DNA from 2 places in the Mumia qirimensis genome. Region 2 is predicted to be linked to the other one. Evidence: riboswitches for the same ligand, from Rfam matches in the RefSeq annotation. Region 2 holds a riboswitch; the other holds the start of a gene.
The links. Region 2 has a riboswitch for cyclic di-AMP ahead of AB3M34_RS08905 (C40 family peptidase). Riboswitches for the same ligand answer to the same signal wherever they lie in the genome.

Region 1 (3,250 bases), 1.7 Mb from region 2:
ACGCCCGTACGCCGGGAGGTGCTGGAGGCGATGTGGCCGTTCCTCACCGGGGAGTTCGGCAACCCCTCGAGCCACCACGCGCTCGGTGACGCGGCCGCGCGGGCGCTCGAGTCCGCCCGGCGCGACGTCGCCGCCGCCGTGGGCGGACGCGCCGCGGAGATCGTCTGGACCTCCGGCGGCACCGAGGCCGACAACCTCGCCCTGAAGGGGCTCGCCCTCGCCCGGCCGCGCGGCCGCCACGTGGTCACCTCACGCATCGAGCACCCGGCGGTTCTGGAGGCGTGCGGCTACCTCGAGCGCCACCACGGGTTCCGCGTCGACCACCTCGACGTCGATGCGCGAGGCGTCGTAGACCTCGATCAGGCCCAGCGGTTGATCGGTCCGGAGACGGCGGTCGTCTCGGTCATGCTGGCCAACAACGAGATCGGGACGCTCCAGCCCGTCGTGGAGCTCGCCGAGATCGCCCGGCGTCACGGGGCGCTGGTGCACACCGACGCGGTCCAGGCGATGGGCGCGGTCGCGGTCGACGTGGCCGATCTCGGCGTCGATGCACTCTCGCTGAGCGGCCACAAGCTCGGGGCGCCGAAGGGGAGCGGAGCGCTGTGGGTACGCCGCGGGTTGGCGCTCGAGCCGCTGGTGCACGGGGGAGGCCAGGAGCGCGGTCGTCGTTCGGGCACGGAGAACGTCGCGGCCGCGGTCGGCCTCGCCGCGGCGTTGTCGCTCGCGATCGAGGTGACGCCGCACGGGCCACGTCCCCGTGGACCGGTCGCGGACCTTGCCCGGGCCCGTGACGAGTTCGTCCGCGAGGTCCTGGCCGGTGCCGAAGGCGCCTTCCTGACGGGCGACCCTGTACGCCGCCTCCCCGGCCACGCCTCGTTCTGCTTCCCCGGCACGGCGGGAGAGGCCGTGCTGCTCGGTCTGGAGCAGGACCACGGCATCGTGTGCTCGAGCGGTTCCGCCTGTGCGGCTGGCTCGGACGACGCTTCGGAGGTGCTGCTCGCGCTGGGGATCGAGTCGGAGGTGGCTCGTACGGCGGTGCGCTTCACCGCGTCAACGCCTGCGGACCTCGAGGGGGTCGCGGCGGCGGTGGTGGACGCCGTACGCGGGGTCCGTTCACTCGCAGGCTGACGGTCGACCCGGACGGTTTGTCCACTCTGTGGCGGTTCGGCTCGCTTCCGGCCCGACCTCTTGTTATCGTCCTGTGACGCTATCGAGATAAATCGTGATCATCGTCACGGGCTGCCTCGTAGATCCCTGTGATAGCAGGCTTCGACCGCTGGACGTGTGCCCAAGAACATGGTGGGTGACATTCGACCGGTTTGAGCCCTTGGGAGAGATTGCCTACTGTTGCCCGCGGCCCGGATTCGGCCACACAACCGCATATGGGGTCAGACCGGGACGCGACCGGGTCGGACCGCACAACTGAACATCGTGTGTGGGAAACGCCGAACCCTGCCCGCCTGCACACGCCCCCTTTCACCGACACACCGACGGGCAGGAGCGGAGGAACCAACTCTGCACGAAGACCGCTCGCGGTCATGCGTGCTCGGGGTGAAGTCCTTTCACAGGGCAGGGCCATCCTTCGGCCCTAATCCGACAGCTCACTTCGCAGGCGTGGAAGGGAAACCCCACACAACATGCTCGCGACCCCCCGGATGCGGCGCCTCGTTGCGCTGCCTATCGCATCGCTCGCTGCCCTCGCCATGGTCTTCACGACCGGCCAGTCCGCCAGCGCTGCCACCTCCACCACCACGACCAAGACGGCGACCGCCTCGAAGCTCAAGGCCTCCACGGCCAAGCAGCTGAGGCAGGCCAGGGCCAAGCAGCGCCGTGCGAACCGCATCGGCACCGCCGCCCGCGTCGCCGCTCGCCAGAAGGGCGATCCGTACCGCTACGGCGCCAGCGGCCCCGGCGCGTTCGACTGCTCGGGCCTGACGTCGTACTCGTTCCGCAAGGCCGGGATGAAGCTCCCGCGCACCGCGAACTCCCAGTACCAGCGCGTCCGCAAGATCAAGAAGCGCAACATCCGCAAGGGCGACCTCGTCTTCTTCGGTGGATCCCGCAAGTACCACGTGGGCATCTACTGGGGGAAGGGTCGCATCCTCCACTCGCCGTACTCCGGCAGCCGGGTGAAGGTCGAGCGGATCTGGACCCGCGGCTGGTCCGCGGGCACGCTCCGCCTCCGCGGCTGATCCGACCCGTACATCACGACACGGCAGGGCCGGTGCCTCGAGGGGCACCGGCCCTGCTTCACCATGGGAGCATGCCCGTGAGCACTCACCCCCGAACCGCGGTCCGCGCGACGCTCGTCGCCGCAGCCCTCCTCCTCGCCGCTGCCTGCTCGGGCGGAGGCGACGAACAGCCTGCCGCGAAGCCCACCACGGCGGCCACACCGGACGCGAGCCGCAAGGCCGCGACCCTGGTCCGCGCGAACCCCTTCACGGGCATCGCGTCCGAGAAGGGGCTCCCCGACCACCCCTCGTTCCTCGTCAAGATCGAGAACACCGACGCCGGTGCGCCGCAGTACGGGCTCTCGCGGGCCGACCTGGTGGTCGAGGAGCTCGTCGAGGGCGGGCTCACCCGCCTCGCCGCGATCTTCTACTCGCAGACGCCGTCGAAGGTCGGGCACGTACGCTCCACCCGCACGACCGACATCGCGCTCGTCAAGCCGACCGGCGGACACCTGATCGCCTCCGGCGGTGCGGGTGTCGCGGTCCGCAAGATCAAGGGCGCCGGGGTCGACTTCCACAGCGAGGACACCGGCAACCTGCCGCTCACGCGCGACCCCGCCAAGAACGCTCCGTACGACCGGCTGCTCGACCTCGACGCCTACGCCGAGAAGTACACGTCGGCGAAGGCTGCAGTCCCTCCGCCGTACCTGACCTTCGGTCCCCAGCCGACCCCGGGCACCCGCAAGGCCACCGCCTTCTCGGTGCGGTTCTCCGCGGGCACGGCGACGCGCTGGCAGCTCGAGTCCGGCCACTACCGCCGGGTCAACGGCCACGCGGAGAAGGGCAAGGACTTCAAGCCCGACACCGTCCTCGTCCTCTACACGCGACAGGGCGACGCCGGCTACCGCGACCCTGCCGGCAACCCTGTCCCCGAGACGGTGTTCACCGGCAGCGGGAAGGCCGCCGTGCTCAGCGGTGGCAGGATGCTCGACGCGCGCTGGAGCAAGAAGAACGCGTCCGCGCCGATCACGCTCGTCGCGGGCGGCAAGCCCGTGACGCTGAAGCCGGGCAAGGTCTTC
Region 2 (3,250 bases):
GGACACGCCGGGCGATGCGCGCCGTGTCGAGGCTCTCGAACCCCGGCCACGTCAGTTCGAGGCGCTGGGTGAAGTGCTTGAGGAACCCGAGGTCGAACGGTGCGTTGTGGGCGACGAGAACGGTTCCGCGGGCGAACTCGAGGAACGACGGGAGCGCCTCGCCGATGCGCGGTGCGGCGACCACCATCGCGTCGCTGATGCCGGTGAGGACGGTGATGAAGGTCGGGATCGGCCCCTCGGGATCGACGAGGGTCTGGAACTCACCGAGGATCTCGCCGCCACGGACCTTGACGGCGCCGATCTCGGTGATCATCGAACCCGCGGCCGCGGAACCACCTGTCGTCTCCAGGTCGACCACGCAGAACGTGACGTCCGACAGGTCGCGCCCCAGCTCGTCCAGCGTGCCCTGGACGCCCCTGATCGGTGCCGGTGACGGCGCTGGTGAGGGCAGAGCCGAGGCGGCGGCGGGGGCAGGGACCATGACCCTGACGTTAGGCGCGGGCAGTGACACGTCCGGTGCGATCGGACCCCGGCGTGTCGCCGTACGGACAATCTGTCAGAGCGGCTGCGTAGCGTCCTTGACATGGACGAATCTCGCGTGCTCCAGCAGCAGCCGGGACCGGCGACGGGCCACGGCGAGCTCTTGACCATCGACTGCGGCCGGTGCCTCGCGCGCCCGGCTGCCTGCGGCGACTGCGTCGTCACCGCGCTCCTCGGCGCTCCGGACGAGGGCGTCAGCCTCGACGCCGACGAGGGCGCGGCCCTCGAGGCGCTGAGCGCTGCCGGGCTGGTTCCACCGCTGCGCCTGGTGAATCCGGTCGACGGCGAGGTCGTCGAGGACGCCTGAGCGCTCAATTTGTGCGAGCGGCCCCACAATCTTGTCGGCCGCGTTGATTCCGCACCGGGTTGGCGCATAGGGTGAGGCTCGCGTGCCTGAGGAGTTCTCTACCCCGGAGAGCGCAGGCGCGCCGCCTAGTTCGGCCGAGATCCCCCGGATCGACGTCGGAGTCGGGGACCCAAGTTCCTGGGGTGAATCCGTCCATCGGACGGTAGGGCACGTTCTTGGCCCGAACCCGTCAGCTCACCCGGCAGGCGTCGAGAACGTGAGGAGTCCGTCCCTGTGCGGAATGGCCGAAAGCTGTCGATGAGGGCAGCCGTCGCCGCCGGATCCGGGTTGGTCCTCGCTGCCACGCTCACCGCGTCACCGAGTGCAGCGGATCCCGAGACACCGAGCCTGTCCGAAGCCAAGCGTCAGGTCGAGAAGCTGGGCCACGAGGCCGAGCAGGCCAACGAGCGCTACCTCGACCTCCAGCACGAGGTCGACGGCGCCACCAAGCAGGTCAAGAAGCTTCGCGCCGACGTCAAGGCGCAGCAGTCCGAGGTCGAAGAGGTGCGGAGCGCCTTCGCCAAGACCGTCACCGACCGCCTGGCGAGCTCGCCGATGGGACCGACGACGCAGCTCCTCGCGAGCGACGACATCGACGAGTTCCTCGACGGCCTCACCGCCATGCAGTCCTACAACACGACGCAGGCCGACCGGTTGTCCGCGTACGAGCGCGAGGCCGCCGAGCTGAAGGTGCGCCGCAAGCAGCTCTCCGCGAAGCTCGACCTCATCTCGGACGCCGAGAAGTCGATGAAGAAGGAGAAGGCCAAGCTCGACGAGAAGGTCAGCAAGGCCGAGGCACTCGTCGACAGCCTGACGCCCGTCGAGCGCGCCCAGGTGTACGACGACGACACCACGCGTGGCGACGACCGCCCGTCGACGAGCGCGCCGAAGGTCAACGCGTCGGGCCGCGCCAAGGCGGCGATCGACTTCGCCCTCGCCCAGCTCGGCGAGCCCTACTCGTACGGCGCAGCCGGCCCCGGCAGCTGGGACTGCTCCGGCCTGACCATGGCGGCGTTCGGCGCCGCTGGGGTCTCCCTGCCGCACTCCTCGTCGGCCCAGTCCGGCATGGGGTCGTCGGTGTCGCAGTCGTCGATGAGCCCTGGCGACCTGGTGTTCTACTACAGCCCGGTGAGCCACGTCGGCATCTACATCGGCGACGGCAAGCTCGTCCACGCGCCGCGACCCGGTCGCAGCGTCGAGATCGTCTCGGTCAACGTGATGCCGGTGTCCGGAGTTCGCCGCGTCGGGTGACCCGCGCCGCTTGCACCTCCGGGTGCTCGCGGCTGCTCCACACGAAGAAGAGCCACGGCCCACCTCGGTGGGCCGTGGCTCTTCTTCGTGCCGATAGAGGCGCTCACGCGTACGAGCGTGCGCGCGCCCACTCAGAGGTAGAGCGCCTCCACGTCGTCGCGGTGCTCACGCATGACCACGTTGCGCTTGAGCTTGAGAGTCGGGGTCACCTGGCCGCCCTCCTCGGTCCAGTCGATCGAGAGGATCCGGAACTTGCGGATGGACTCGGCCCGGGACACGTGCGAGTTGGCCTCGTCCACCGCAGCCTGGACAGCTGCGACGACCTCGTCGTCGTCGGCCAGCTCGGCGATCGGGGTGTCGGCGGACTTGCCGCGCTGCTCGAGCCACGGCCCGACGGCCTCCTGGTCGAGCGTGATGAGCGCCCCCACGAACGGCTTGCCCTCGCCGACGACGACCGCCTGGCTCACGAGGACGTGCGCGCGGATGCGATCCTCGAGCGCCGCCGGGACCACGTTCTTGCCGCCGGCGGTGACGATGATCTCCTTCTTGCGCCCGGTGATGGTGATGAAGCCCTCGGAGTCGATCTCGCCGACGTCACCGGTGTGGAACCAGCCGTCGGCGTCGATCGCCGCCGCCGTGGCCTCGGGGGCGTTCCAGTAGCCGCGGAACACCTGACCGCCGCGGAAGAGGAGCTCGCCGTCGTCGGCCACCCGGACCTCGGTGCCGGCGAACGGACGTCCGACCGTGCCGATCTTGGAGTCCGCCGCGGTGTTCGCGGCGAGTGCGGCCGTGGTCTCGGTGAGGCCGTACCCCTCGATCACCGGGATGCCGATCCCGGAGAAGAAGTGCGCGAGGCGCTCGCCGAGGGGTGCGCCGCCCGAGATGGCGTGCTCGACCCGGCCGCCCATCGCCGCGCGCAGCTTGGCGTAGACGAGCCTGTCGAACAGCGTGTGCTTGGCCTTGAGGACCGGGCCGACGCGCTTGCCCGCCTCGCGGGCCCGGCTGTACGTGATCGCCGTCGAGGTCGCGACGTCGAAGATCCTGCCCTTGCCCGCGGCGTGCGCGTTCTGGCTGGCGCCGTTGTAGACCTTCTCGAACACGCGCGGCACGGCC

Region 1: it holds a riboswitch for cyclic di-AMP, as region 2 does, so the genes downstream of both, AB3M34_RS17205 (C40 family peptidase) here and AB3M34_RS08905 (C40 family peptidase) in region 2, are expected to answer to the same signal.

What each region holds. Positions count from the first base shown of each region.
Region 1 covers NZ_CP162023.1:3,546,274-3,549,523, reverse strand. Annotated here, with positions in the region: gene AB3M34_RS17210 (cysteine desulfurase family protein) at 1-1,128, shown strand, start outside; cyclic di-AMP (ydaO/yuaA leader) riboswitch at 1,468-1,630, shown strand; gene AB3M34_RS17205 (C40 family peptidase) at 1,638-2,192, shown strand; gene AB3M34_RS17200 (DUF3048 domain-containing protein) at 2,264-3,250, shown strand, end outside.
Region 2 covers NZ_CP162023.1:1,836,634-1,839,883, forward strand. Annotated here, with positions in the region: gene AB3M34_RS08895 (DEDD exonuclease domain-containing protein) at 1-481, opposite strand, end outside; gene AB3M34_RS08900 (hypothetical protein) at 584-847, shown strand; cyclic di-AMP (ydaO/yuaA leader) riboswitch at 970-1,109, shown strand; gene AB3M34_RS08905 (C40 family peptidase) at 1,145-2,137, shown strand; gene AB3M34_RS08910 (AMP-dependent synthetase/ligase) at 2,269-3,250, opposite strand, start outside.